3 regions of the Paenibacillus sp. LjRoot56 genome follow, and region 1 is predicted to be linked to each of the others. Evidence: predicted binding sites of a transcription regulator. Region 1 holds the regulator's gene; each other region holds the start of a gene.
The links. The regulator LexA, encoded in region 1, represses DNA repair genes until DNA is damaged. The targets are predictions, from matches to a motif close to CGAACATATGTTCG.
Positions count from the first base shown of each region.

Region 2: a site for LexA is predicted at 2,197-2,210, ahead of recA (recombinase RecA). Genes of this name have one in related genera too.
Region 3: a site for LexA is predicted at 2,188-2,201, ahead of addB (helicase-exonuclease AddAB subunit AddB). Genes of this name have one in related genera too.

Region 1 is NZ_CAXURV020000004.1:620,553-625,304, forward strand. Features, by position in the region: gene ACSQ8O_RS28670 (HAD family hydrolase) at 1-171, opposite strand, end outside; gene ACSQ8O_RS28675 (DUF896 domain-containing protein) at 213-398, opposite strand; gene ACSQ8O_RS28680 (LysM peptidoglycan-binding domain-containing protein) at 540-944, opposite strand; gene lexA (transcriptional repressor LexA) at 1,090-1,707, shown strand; gene ACSQ8O_RS28690 (aminopeptidase) at 1,896-3,134, opposite strand; gene ACSQ8O_RS28695 (transposase) at 3,549-3,875, shown strand; gene ACSQ8O_RS28700 (IS3 family transposase) at 3,887-4,750, shown strand.
Region 2 is NZ_CAXURV020000002.1:1,360,941-1,365,692, forward strand. Features, by position in the region: gene rimO (30S ribosomal protein S12 methylthiotransferase RimO) at 1-193, shown strand, start outside; gene pgsA (CDP-diacylglycerol--glycerol-3-phosphate 3-phosphatidyltransferase) at 190-774, shown strand; gene ACSQ8O_RS18620 (competence/damage-inducible protein A) at 859-2,109, shown strand; gene recA (recombinase RecA) at 2,280-3,323, shown strand; gene ACSQ8O_RS18630 (regulatory protein RecX) at 3,399-4,091, shown strand; gene rny (ribonuclease Y) at 4,472-4,752, shown strand, end outside.
Region 3 is NZ_CAXURV020000002.1:976,895-981,646, forward strand. Features, by position in the region: gene ACSQ8O_RS16725 (Na/Pi cotransporter family protein) at 1-496, opposite strand, end outside; gene ACSQ8O_RS16730 (class I SAM-dependent rRNA methyltransferase) at 617-1,990, shown strand; gene addB (helicase-exonuclease AddAB subunit AddB) at 2,350-4,752, shown strand, end outside.

The DNA of each region.
Region 1 (4,752 bases):
TTCATATAAACTCCTTGCTTCTTTACGAACAGATGCTTCTAATTCCTCTGGGTTCAACCCATTGACTTGCTTCGCGGCTTCTGCGCATGTTGCAGCAAAAGCTTCCTCCACACTACGATCATCCCATAACAGCGTATCATCCAAATCAAATAGCACAGCTTTCAACGTCATCATTCATTTCCCCTTTGAATGTAGTATCTATTGTAGTAGGCTTATTTCTCTTCGTCAGTAAACTTAATGGAATCTAGTTGAACCTTCAGGTTACCCCTGAACGCATTAATATAGATTTTCCTTAGCTCATTTCGCTCATCAATCTCTGCATCCGTTAGGCCAACTGTCTTCGCCTTTCGAGCTAGTTCATTGATTCGCTCAATCGTCTTATCCATGCTGTCACTCATTGTAATCCTCCCAGTCAAAATTTCAATATGAGTACTACTTTGCCATCACCGATTAGGATTGTCAAGGATACAACGCAAAGAGACATAGCAACAGACGGCTATGTCTCGAACAATCATCTATATAGTGAACTAAGAATTAGCTCATACAGGTAGTAGTAGAACTTGCCCCTCTTGCAATGAACTGTTCGATAAGTGATTCAATGCTCTCAATTTCTCGATATAAGAACGCGTGTTCTCACCCTTCTTTTTGTGAGCTTCTGCAATCCCCCAAAGAGTATCACCACTTTGAATAACAACTTTCTCGTTTTGAGTAGCTTTCGCTGATAATTGCGCGGAAATGATCGGTGTAGACACGGTAACATTGCCATCACCTGCATAGGCTTGTACGATCGCACCGAACGAAAACACAGTTCCAAGAATTACTGCTATCAGTATGAAACGAAGTAGTAGCTTCGAATAACCCCGTTTAATCGTCATCCCTTTGGATGTATGAGCAGTACCACGAAGTGTTGTTGTTCCGTTAGATTGTGAATAAGCCATATACATATCATTCATCCCCCAAACATTTGTTCTGTTATTAGAATAACACGAACACATGTTTGAGTCAACCGTTTCTCGAACTTATGTTTGTACGAACTCGGGTTCTATGTTATACTTTGGGTAATGATTCCCAGTATTGGAGTGATATCTTATGAGTAAAATTTCGCAGCGTCAACAAGCAATAATGGAATTCATTAAGAACGAAGTGAAAGATAAGGGTTACCCGCCTTCCGTTCGTGAAATCGGCGAAGCAGTTGGACTAGCCTCCAGTTCTACCGTACATGGCCATTTGGAACGTCTTGAGAAAAAAGGCATGATTCGTCGAGATCCTACCAAACCGCGTGCAATTGAAATTCTAGGGCTGGATGGTGCCGAATCCCAATTCGCTGTCTCCGTCGCTCGTGTTCCCCTTGTTGGTAAAGTAACGGCTGGTGTTCCTATTACGGCCACTGAGAATATTGAAGATTATTTCCCACTTCCTTCAAGTATGGTTGGTGACAACAACGTGTTTATGCTTAGCATTATGGGTGACAGTATGATTGAAGCTGGTATTCATAATGGCGACTATGTCATCGTTAAACAACAACAAACAGCGAATAACGGTGATATCGTTGTAGCAATGACAGAAGATGATGAAGCTACTGTTAAGCGTTTCTACAAAGAGAAGGATCATATTCGCCTTCAACCGGAGAATTCCGCTTTACAACCCATTCTATTGAAGAATGTAACGATCCTTGGACGTGTAATTGGCTTGTTCCGGGATATGTAAGAACGGCAGATCCCGCAAAAAAAGCAAGGCTCTCAAAGTGAACTTTCACTTGAGAGCCTTGCTTTTTACCACATAAGAATTTATAAGTTTCCAGTACCCTGAAGAACAAATTCTTATTGGCGATAAAAACCACCATTTAAACGCGGTCATTCTTCCTTGAAGGACTTCGATAGAAGTTTTTCTCACATTTAAAACGTCAATACCCAGTTCCCTGCCCGGAAGATCGGTTCGATCGTCCCATCCGCTAGTTCTCCATCGATTTCAAGTTCCGCAGAACCAATCATGAAATCCACATGAATCAAGGAGCTATTCCCTCCGCGATCTTTCAACTCAGCGTTCGATAACTTGGTACCATCCTTCAAATTAATCGGATAGCAGCTACCCAACGCTAAGTGACAAGAAGCATTCTCGTCAATGCCAGTGTTGTAAAAAATACGATTTAAATTAGAAATCGGAGAATCAAACGGAACGAGTGCAACCTCACCTAAATAACGTGCCCCTTCATCCATATCCAGTAAACGTGCCAAATGGTCATAACCAACCTCCGCTTGGAAGTCCACAACCTTGCCCGCTTCGAAGGTAAAGGTAAACCGATCCACTAAAGCGCCATTAATATTCAATGGCATTGTACTCGCTACCGTACCACTAACACCTGTTCGGTTTGGAATGGTGAACACTTCTTCCGTCGGCATATTCGCTACATAGCGGACACCGCGAGCGTTCTCGTTATCTCCACCTAGCCAAATATGTCCTTCCGGCAGCTCGACACGCAGATCAGTACCCGTAGCCCGATATCGCAAAGCTTTATAGCTTCTTTCATTCAATATGTTATGCGTGGCCTTCAGCGTATCCAAATGGGACTGCCAAGCTGCCACGGGGTTCTCTTCATACACACGGTTGATTTGGAAAATAGCATCCCACATCGCAGGAATACGCTGCTCCTCTGGCAAATCCGCGTACACAATCGAAGCCCAAGCTTCTGTAGGTGCTTTAATTAAACACCAGCTAAACTCACCTGTACGCACATAGTGCTGATACTTGGCTCTTGCTGTTGAAGCGGCTTTGGAAGCTCTTGAAATCAGACTGGCATCAATACCATCGTATAGATTCGGATTTGGTACCTTAATGTTCAATAAGGCTCCTCCGTTTTCAACAAAACGTTCGAGCATCGTCGTATACCACTCAGGGTAATAGTCCATTGAATCTTCTGATGCATAATCAAATTTATTCCGAGTAATGACATCATCCTGCCAATGCACATGGACAAAATTCGCCCCAGCTTCATACGCTTTCTGAACGATTAATCTTGTTAAATCCAACGTTTCTATAGGAGCTTCAACCAACAAATCTTGGCCTTTATTCAAGTTAACCCCGATCCGGATTACTAACTCTGCATACTTCTCTATATTTCGTTTGAAATTGTCCATAGTTCAATTATTCTCCTTCGCGTTAAAAAGCCCATCAGCTCATTCTAAACGAGTCTGACAGGCGATAAGTATGTATTGGTCCTTCTTATCATACAATACCCCCTTAGAGGTTGGCAATGAAGCAAGAACAGATGAGCGAGGTAAGAACGCCGTATTCTCGTCATGCCGTCGTTGTTAGCGGAGTTTGTAGCTTTAGATTAGCCGAAGTAATATTATACAAACTTGTATTAACTGGAAAACATACAGTTATTTTCGATGAATCTCCTCGAAAACTCGATTTAGATGGAAAACATGTAGTTAATTCTGCCACTTTTGTTCTATTCGAGTAAAATGGTTAAAATTAACTGTAGGTATGGAACTAGAATAAAAAGTAGACACCTTGTTAAGAGATGAGGATAATAATCTTATCAGGAGGTGTTCATTTTGGGTGAACAGCGGCAACGGTATAATGATGAATTTAAACAACAGACGGTAAAATTTATTCAAGAACAAACGAAGTCGGTAACGCAGATAGCCGAGGAATTGAACATTCCGGCAGGAACCCTGCACCAATGGGTAGCGAAATATAGACAGTTTGAAAGTGAATCCATTGCAACACCAGAAAGACTCCGCCAGTTAGAACAGCTTTTGAAAGAGAAAGACCGCGAACTTGCAGATAAAGATCGCCTCATTGCAGATGCTCAAGAAGAACTTGCGATCGTAAAAAAGGCCGTACACATCTTCAGCAAACCAAAGAACTAAGGTTCCAGTTCATTGAAAAGCATCGTTCCGAATTTTCAATGGAGAAGATGTGTCAGACGCTTGAGGTTTCCCGGAGCGGTTACTATAAATGGTTACTTGGAAAAGAGGCGGTGAATAGCTACCAGAAGCGCAGAACTGCGCTCTTAGCTCGAATCACGTTCATATTTCATGACCATTTTGGTAGGTATGGCAGCCCTAAAATCACAGAGACACTCGTGCGTGAAGGCTGGACGGTATCTGAACGACTAGTTGGTTCACTAATGAAAGCCAATGGGCTTCGTTCCTGCGTTTCTAAGAAGTTTCGAGTGAACACGACGGATTCAAACCACGATTCACCGATTGCACCTAACTTGCTAAATCAAAATTTTCAAACAACCGCACCTAACAAAGTCTGGGTCACTGACATTACCTATATTCCGTGCCGTGAAGGCCGGTTGTATTTAGCTAGTGTTTTAGATCTTTACACGCGCAAAATTGTAGGTTGGAAGCTCGGAGACCGCATGACAACAGAGTTAGTCCTGGCTGCACTAGACCAAGCTTATGTGGCGCAGCAACCCCCAGTAGGGCTTGTGCATCACTCAGATCGAGGCTCACAATATGCCTCGGAAGATTACCGCGAAAGACTTGAAACCTACAAAATGAAAGCAAGTATGAGCCGAAAAGGCAACTGCTACGATAATGCCTGCATCGAATCCTTCCACAGCGTATTAAAGAAGGAGTTTGTTTACTGTACGAAATTTTGGACAAAGGCACAGGCTCAACAGGACATGTTCGAGTACATTGAACTCTTTTACAACCGTAAAAGAATCCATGGTTCTTTGGGCTATGTCTCGCCTGATCGATTTGAAGAACTATATTACAAAAGCGTTAGTTAATT
Region 2 (4,752 bases), on a different contig from region 1:
GCAAGAAATCGACGTGCTTATTGAAAGATACGATGGCAGAAGCGACGTTTATATTGGACGCTCCCAGTTCGATGCACCTGAAATTGATGGTGAAGTATTCGTTTCGAATGCGAAATTGAACATTGGAGAACTTGCGAAAGTTCGTGTTACCCACTCCTATGAGTTTGACTTATCCGGGGAGGTAATTGCATGAACTTAGCTAACCGCATCACCGTAGCGAGAATTTTATTAGTACCCATCATCATGTTCTTTTTGTTGATTAAGGTAAAATTTCCTCAAATACGGATAGAGGAGTTTAGCATAACGTATAATCAAATTATTGCTGCTTTAATTTTTATTATTGCTGCGAGTACAGATAGCTTAGATGGTTACATTGCTAGGAAACGTAATCTTGTTACGAATCTGGGCAAGCTATTGGATCCATTGGCAGACAAGCTGCTTGTTACCGCTGTACTTGTTTCACTAGTAGAAATGGATAAAGTTGATGCTTGGATCGTTATTGTCATTATTAGCAGAGAATGGGCTGTGACTGGACTTCGTCAAATTGCCCTCTTAGAGGGTACGGTCATGGCGGCCAGTAAATGGGGTAAAGCGAAGACCGCGGCTCAAATTACAGCCATCATTGCACTGCTGATTAATAATTTTCCATTTACGTTTCTAGATTTTCCCTTTGATGTTATAGCTAGTTGGGCTGCAGCAATTATTACCGTTTATTCAGGTGTGGAATATTTCGTTAAAAATAAACACGTCATAGACTTTTCGGAAAAGTCATAGTTCCATTAAACTTACCTCTAAACGCGGTCGATCAATAACGAGCGATCACGTTAGAGGTTTTCTCATTTTAAGGAGGTTTCGTACATGAAAGCAGAAATCATTGCGATAGGAACAGAATTGCTGCTTGGTCAAATCGTGAATACCAATGCGCAGTTTATTTCTAGAGAATGTGCAGCACTAGGGATTGATATGTACTTTCAAACGGTTGTTGGGGATAATGAACAGCGCTTGTTGGACAGTTTTCGTTTAGCTGCATCTCGAGCTGATGTCGTGATTTGTACAGGAGGATTAGGGCCAACACAGGATGATCTGACTAAGGATGTGTTAGCTACACTGACGGGACGTAATCTGGTGCTTCACGAGCCTTCTATGGAGGCTATTTCTGAGATGTTTGTTTCTAGAGGGATTCATATGGTGGAAAGCAATCGTCGTCAAGCCCTTATGCTAGAAGGAAGCGATCCCTTACATAACGAGACTGGATTGGCTGTGGGAAATGCGCTCACTTTCGAGGGGACACATTTCGTGCTTTTACCAGGACCTCCTAAAGAAATGAAGCCGATGTTTACAAAATATGCAGTGCCGTGGCTTCAGTCACGAATGACAGTTGAAGTTCCGCTGTATTCGAAGATGCTAAAGTTTGCAGGCATAGGAGAGTCCAATTTGGAGTATCTGTTGTTGGATTTGATTCAATCACAGACCGACCCGACAATTGCCCCTTACGCCAAAGAAGGTGAAGTAACAATACGATTGACAACGCGTGCCCATGCGGAAGTAGAAGGCGAGTTAAAGCTGAAAGCTACGGAAGCTGAAATTAAGAAGCGACTTGGTGAGTATCTTTATGCGGATCAGGACGTCCCTATTGAAGCGATTGTCTTGCAATTGCTGGCGGCTAGCAAGAAGACGCTATCAGTCGCTGAGAGCTGCACAGGAGGTTTACTTAGTGATTTAATAACGACAGTGCCAGGTAGCTCAGAATCTTTCTTAGGTGGTATTATCGTTTACTCAAACAAGTTAAAAAATAAGCTGCTCGATGTGCCAATGGATATTTTGGAGGGGGAAGGTGCTCCTGGTGCTGTTAGCAGCGAAACAGCTCTCATTTTAGCCGAACAGTTGCTAGTTAGGACTGGTAGTGACTTTGGCATCTCCGTGACCGGTGTGGCAGGTCCAAGTCCGTCTGAAGGGAAGCCTGTAGGGCTTGTCTATGTGGGATTAGCACAAAAGAATGAGAAGACGGAAGTATTTACTCTCCAACTATCTGGCAACAGGGAGTCAATTAAATTAAGGGCTGCTAAGCGTGCAATCTATCAATTGTGGAAACAGTTGAAAGAAAACTAGAAATCCTCTATAATCAGAGTTAGTTAACGGAAGAACCGTAGCAAAGCGATAACTTTGTTACGGTTTTTTGTTTGTTCGCAAAAAAAACGAATGTATGTTCGAAAAAATGCTTGGCAAACATGCCAAAACAAGTTATCATATACCTATAATGATAGAAGGAAGTGGTCGTTTTGTCAGATCGTCGTGCCGCGCTAGATAATGCATTACGTCAAATTGAGAAACAGTTCGGAAAAGGCTCCATTATGAAACTTGGAGAATCTACGCATATGCAAGTTGAAACGATTTCTTCGGGCGCACTTGCTCTGGATATCGCACTTGGAATAGGTGGATTCCCACGCGGAAGAATTATTGAAGTTTACGGACCAGAGTCATCAGGTAAAACAACTGTAGCTTTACATGCGATTGCTGAAGTTCAAAGAGTAGGTGGACAAGCTGCCTTTATCGATGCGGAGCATGCGTTAGATCCTTCCTATGCAAGCAAGCTTGGTATTAATATAGATGAGCTATTGCTTTCCCAACCAGATACAGGTGAGCAAGCACTTGAGATCGCGGAAGCACTTGTTCGTAGTGGTGCGGTAGATATTATTGTTATCGACTCCGTTGCAGCACTAGTACCGAAAGCAGAAATTGAAGGCGATATGGGAGATTCTCACGTAGGTCTTCAAGCGCGATTGATGTCACAAGCGCTTCGTAAGCTGTCTGGTGCAATCAATAAATCTAAAGTCATCGCTATCTTTATCAACCAATTGCGTGAAAAGGTTGGCGTTATGTTCGGAAATCCAGAGACAACTCCGGGTGGACGTGCACTGAAGTTCTACTCTTCCGTTCGATTGGATGTTCGTCGTATTGAAACTATCAAGCAAGGCAATGACATGGTTGGTAACCGTACGAGAATTAAGGTCGTTAAGAACAAAGTAGCACCTCCATTTAAACAAGCTGAAGTCGATATTATGTACGGTGAAGGTATCTCACGCGAAGGTAGCATTATTGATATCGGAACTGAGCTGGATATCGTGAATAAAAGCGGTGCGTGGTATTCGTATGAAGGTGAGCGTCTTGGCCAAGGACGTGAGAATGCGAAGCAATTCTTGAAAGATAATAAAGCGATCTCAGAAACGATTGAGCTAAGAATTAGAGAGAATAGTAACTTGATTAAAGTTGTTGGTCCGAACACGGATGAAGAAGAAGACGAGCTGGAAACAGCTTTTGAATAGGTTTGAAAAATAGGATGGATGAAGCACCTTAACCTTGTGTTGGGGTGTTTTTTCTTCATTTGGGGGATTATTGAGATGAATCACGAAGAGGAAGAATTACAAGTAATAACCAAAGTGGAAAAACAAAAACAAGGAAGACATCGCTATAACATTTATCTGAATGAGGAATACGCTTTTTCTGTGCATGAAGATATTCTGATCAAGCACCGTTTAAACAAAGGAGAATCCCTTTATCAGCAAGCGATTGAAGCTATCATTTTAGATGAAGAGCGAAATATGGCCTATGTAAAGGCGCTCCATATGGTAGGAAGACGTCCGCATTCGCTCTCAGAGGTGAAGCGTAAATTGAAAGAAAAAGGTTTTGAAGCGCCTATTATTGATTGGGCGAGTGACAAGCTTATTGAAAATAAATACATCAATGATGAAGAATTCGCTAAAATGTGGACGGACAACCGGGTGATTTCTCAACGCAAGGGACGTAATCTGATTCGACAAGAACTCCAACAAAAAGGGATTCATCAAGATGTGGTTAAAAGTACCATGGAGTCAATTAATCCAGAAGATGAGTACGTCGGGGCACTGAAAATAGCGAGAACGAAATGGAAGCAAACCTCAGGAAAACTAATGGATAGAAAGCGTAAAACTGCGGCATTTCTAATGCGAAGAGGTTACACGGGTGCTATTGTTACTAAGGTATTGGGGCTCATAAGCAATGAAACGGATGAGGAAGAATTGGAATTTATGGAGGATGGATTCGAAGATAATTAACTACATTAATTAATTGCAATAAACTTAATGGCATTAACTATTTGCATTTGAGTTTTGGGTCTAAATAATCAACTCTTGGACATTCGCTTGACAAGCTTCTTCGACAAAAGATAAAATAACAGTGTATATTTTCATAATGTATTCAAAATCATACTAATTTCATTGATTTTGAGAAGACAGATGTAAAAACCGCCAATTTTTACACTGTTGATTATGGATTATTAGCACTATAGTGCCCTAACGCACTGTGCGCATTCATTTAAAAGCCATACTCTTACATTTTAAGGGTATGTATGACTAGTCAAACAATTGAATCGGATTAAAAAACCGAAGGTACCCCAGGCTAACACCTTGGAGAAACCAACGAGGAGGTGAACAAGATGATGACTGCCATCTGGATCGCGATCATTCTCGTTGTTGGAGCTGCATGCTTAGGGATTGGTTATTTTATCCGTAAATCTCTTGCAGAAGCGAAAATTTCCAGTGCTGAAACAGCCGCTGAGCAGATAAAAGAATCTGCCAAAAAGGAAGCAGAAGCACTGAAAAAAGAAACGGTTCTGGAAGCAAAGGACGAAGTTCACAAACTACGATCCGAAGCTGAAAAAGACATTCGTGAACGTCGGAATGAAATTCAACGACAAGAAAGACGACTGTTGCAAAA
Region 3 (4,752 bases), on a different contig from region 1:
CGTAGCGGACGCTGCGCAGCCCTTGGCGACCGCCGTCATGCACGGCGGTCTGCGGTAGTGCCGCGCCTGCTTGCGCGGCGTTGGAGCGGGGCTCGCTTGCCTGAGGCAGCGGCCCGGCCAGCCAGCTCGCCAGCCAAACGCTGGCGCTGGCGATCAGGATCGGCACGCCGATGCCGCCCAAGCTGAGCCCGATCAGCTCAGTGGTGAGGCACGTGCCGATATTGGTTCCGAGAATCACGCCTAGTGTTCTCGGGAAGGACAGGACGCCAGCGCCGACGAGGCCGATGGCGATTACTGTGATGGCGGTGCTGCTCTGCAGCGCCGCGGTGAGCACGGTGCCGGTGATAAGACCGCGCACCGGTGTTCGGGTAAACCGCTCCAGCCACAGCTGGAGGCGGGGTCCTGCCCAGGTCTGAAGCGAGGTTTCCATTAGCTTCATCCCGAGCAGAAATAAGATAAAGCCTGTAGCAACAGGCAGTATAATAGCATGAATCATGAGAGGGATCTCCTTTTCGTGAGTGTACGACGTTTTCAACCAATATATGTGACCGTAAAGACAAGCATGACAAGCCAGATGGTATAGGTGAACGGTTTCACGCAAAGGACGGCTAAAATAATGGCAGCAGTATTTTTACATAAGAAACGCAAACCCCGCTTGGAGCAAGGACATCCGTGGGTGTATAAGAGTGAAATTGAGCGTACGGATGGGGACATTGTGCCTGGACAGCTTGTATCCGTTCAGAATCACCTAGGCAAATATCTAGCAACGGGCTATTATAACGAAGCTTCACAGCTTACGGTACGTATTGTATCGTATAACCCGATTGAGACGATGACGAAGGAGTTTTTCGTCGAAAGATTCACACGTTGTTTTCTACATCGACAGCGCTTTGTGAAAGGAGCGCAGTCTTATCGTCTGGTATATGGAGAAGCTGATTTCCTCCCAGGTCTTATTGTTGATAAATTCGAGAACACATTGGTTGTTCAGCTTTTGACTTTGGGGATGGATCTCTGCCGAGACAACATCGTCGACGCACTGGTACAAGTTATGAAGCCAGTTGGGATCTATGAGCGAAGTGACGTTTCCATACGTGAACTGGAAGGTCTGAAGCAGACGAAGGGACTTCTGTATGGAGATTGTGCGAAGCATGTTGATATTTTGGAAAATGGCCTTCGCATTCGCGTTGATATTGAGGAAGGGCAGAAGACAGGTTACTTCTTCGACCAACGTGAGAATCGCGCGGCGATCGCACCGTTGATGACTGGCTGGGGGCATCGCAGTGGCATCAATTTGACGGAAGTTGAAGAAAATGGTGTAACGCAAATGCTCCCTGTGAACGCGAATGGCAAAGTAGTGACGTTTCCACTGTGGGACGGCGCTTCTGTGCTGGAGTGCTTCTCACATACGGGAAGCTTCACGCTTAACGCGTGTCAATTCGGAGCCAAAAAAGTAACTTGCCTCGATATCTCCGAGCATGCGATTGAAAGTGCTCGTACGAACGTTGCGTTGAATGGCTTCGAGGATCGCGTCGAATTCGTCGTCGCTGATGCCTTCGAGTACTTGCGTACGCAGGTGAAGGGCTTGGATGAGCGCAAGCTTCGTGCTGTGGCTGGCGCAGCAGGTCAAGCTAAGATAGACACTTCGAAGCCTGTAGGCACTGGTGGGCGTACTTGGGACGTCGTCATTCTCGATCCACCTGCCTTCGCTAAGACCAAAAGTGCTGTGGAAGGAGCTTGCCGCGGCTATAAAGACATCAATTTGCATGGCATGAAGCTTGTGAATGAAGGGGGCTATCTCGTCACAGCAAGCTGTTCCTACCATATGCATCCTGAGCTATTCCTTGAAACGATTCATGCTGCAGCAACGGATGCAGGTAAGCTACTACGCTTAATTGAGTTCCGTGGCGCAGGGATGGACCACCCGCGTATTCTAGGCGTGGATGAAGGGCATTATTTGAAATTTGCGATTTTTGAAGTGCGCAGCAAATAAACTGATATAAGTGAGCGAAGCTAGTTAATCTGGCTTTGCTTTTTTTATTGAGTTTTATGGTGTTGGTGGGAGGGGGCTGCCACCCAATAGTCCGATATCGACGTCTAGATAATGTTCTGTAAAGTTGTGTAAGGCGTGTATCAGATAGTTTTCATAGCGTATCCCTTTTTGTTTTTTGCGTTCCATGCTATAATGATAGAATGTATGTTCGTATATGATTCCGCCAATTAAACCCCTTAGATCCCCCTCCATCATCTACCACGCCGACTCACAACCAAAAATATGCTAGAATAGAGAGATAGAATACGAGAATTGCTTACGAAGCAAGCTTTCCGACGGAAAGTGTTAGGAGGCCTTGAATGTCCATTCGATTCGTGATTGGTAGAGCCGGAAGCGGCAAGAGTGAACGTTGTCTGATTGAAATGAAACAGCAGCTGGCATCGGCGCCCGAAGGTGATCCGTTGATTTTGCTTGTTCCTGAACAAGCTACATTTCAAGCTGAGCATGCTCTGGTATCGGATCCAAGTATTCGTGGGATGATCCGCGCGCAAGTATTAAGCTTTCACCGTTTAGCTTGGCGTGTCATGCAAGAAGAAGGCGGGACAGCTCGTCTGCCTATTGATGATACAGGAAAGAAACTGCTGTTAACGAGCATTTTACATAAATATAAGGATAAACTCCGACTCTTTGGTCATTCCGCTGAGCAAATGGGCTTTATCGACCGATTGAATCAGCTCTTTACGGAAATGAAACGCTATTGTGTGACGGCTGAACAATTGGAAACGCATGAGAATAAGCGAGTCACTAACCTGGGTGAACACGGTTTGCTGCGGGACAAAATGCATGATATTCAACTGGTGTATCGTCAATTTGAGGCAGAGCTTGCGAGGCAGTATTTGGACGGAGAAGATTACTTGACGCTGCTCGCTGAGCAAGTTCAGAACTCGGTTTATTTGCGTTCAGCGACAGTCTGGATTGATGGATTTCATGGCTTTACACCGCAAGAGTTCAAGGTGCTTGGTGCACTGTTTGCTACTTGTAAGCAAGTAACGATTACATTATGTCTGGATCGCGAACTGCAGGCGGGTGATACCCCGGATGAATTGGATTTATTTCATCCGACAGCTACGACGATGGTACGTTTACAGGATATGATATGGCAGCTGGGTCTTGGTGCGGCTGAAGTTCTTCATCTCGGTCAAGAGCGTTCACCGCGATACGAGGATAGTCCTGCGCTTGCCTATTTGGAGCAGAATTTTGACCGTCGAATCGGTGGCGGAGCTCCGAAATATAAGCCTTCTCCAGGAGAAAAGATTGGCGACCAGCTCGTCATTAGGGAAGCCGTTCATCGTCGCGCAGAAGTTGAGGGTGCAGTACGTGATATGCTTCAGCTAGTTCGAGAACATGGTGTGCGTTGGCGTGAAATGGCTATCATGGTGCGTAACATGGAAGGGTATCAAGATTTGTTAAACATGGTGCTTACCGATTATGAGATCCCTCACTTTTTCGATCAGAAGCGTTCAGTGCTGCATCATCCACTTGTGGAATTCATTCGCTCTGCGCTCGAGGTTATACAGCATAATTGGCATTACGATGCTGTATTCCGTTGTATCAAAACAGATTTACTGCTACCTCCTGATGCGACAACGCAAAGGACTGAGCTTGATAAATTAGAGAATTATGTGCTTGCATTCGGGATACAAGGCTTTAGATGGACCGATGGCAAGCCATGGACGTATAAATTTCGTGCCAATTTGGAGCAAGCAGAAGATGGGATAAATGAACAAACCGCGGAGCTTCAAGCTTTAAATACGAGTAAATCGTGGGTCGTTGGTCCATTGTTGGCGTTATCCAATCGCCTTACACAAGCGCGTACGGTAAAGGCTCAGGTCGAAGCGGTTTATGAGTTATTGGTAACCGTTCAGGCGCCAGAGAAGTTAGAAGCGTGGACTCAGCAAGCAACACTTGATGGAAAGCCAGAAAAGGCTCGCGAGCACGGTCAAATGTGGAACAGTGTCATGGATATGCTTGATCAATTGGTAGAAACCATGGGCGATGATGAACTTTCCTTAGAGCTGTTTAATGGCCTGATTGAAACTGGGATGGAAAGCATGAAGCTGGGGTTAGTTCCGCCATCGATGGATCAATTGCTGATCGGAAGTATGGATCGAACTCGCTCAAGCGGGATTCGGTATGCGTATATATTAGGTGTGAATGACGGGGTTATTCCTGCGCAGATGGCTGAGAAAGGTGTGCTCACAGAAGCCGAACGTAGTGTTCTCATGGACTCTGGATTACCAATGGCGGATGGAAGCCGTCGTAAGCTGTTAGATGAGCAATTTATCGTTTATACATCGTTGACTGTGCCAGGCAAGAGGCTTTGGATGAGTTATCCATTAGCAGATGAAGAGGGAAAATCCTTATTGCCTTCGGAGCTGATCAGACAGATGCGACAGCTGTTCCCAGGAACGGAAGAACCTCTGCTTCTTGCCGAACCTTCAGCGGAAGCCCCAGAAAGTGAGCAAGCTGCCTATCTGTCGCATCCGACACAGGCGATCTCATATTTGGCTGTACGCATGAAGCATTGGATGCTAGGTGGCCGTATATCAGAACTATGGTGGGATGCGTACAATTGGTACGCGGAACAACCCGCTTGGCAGATGAAACTACAATCGCTGGTTCTGGCGTTGCAATATACAAACAAAGAGAAGGGGCTTTCCACTACTACTAGCAAACTGTTATATGGGCAGCACTTACGTGCC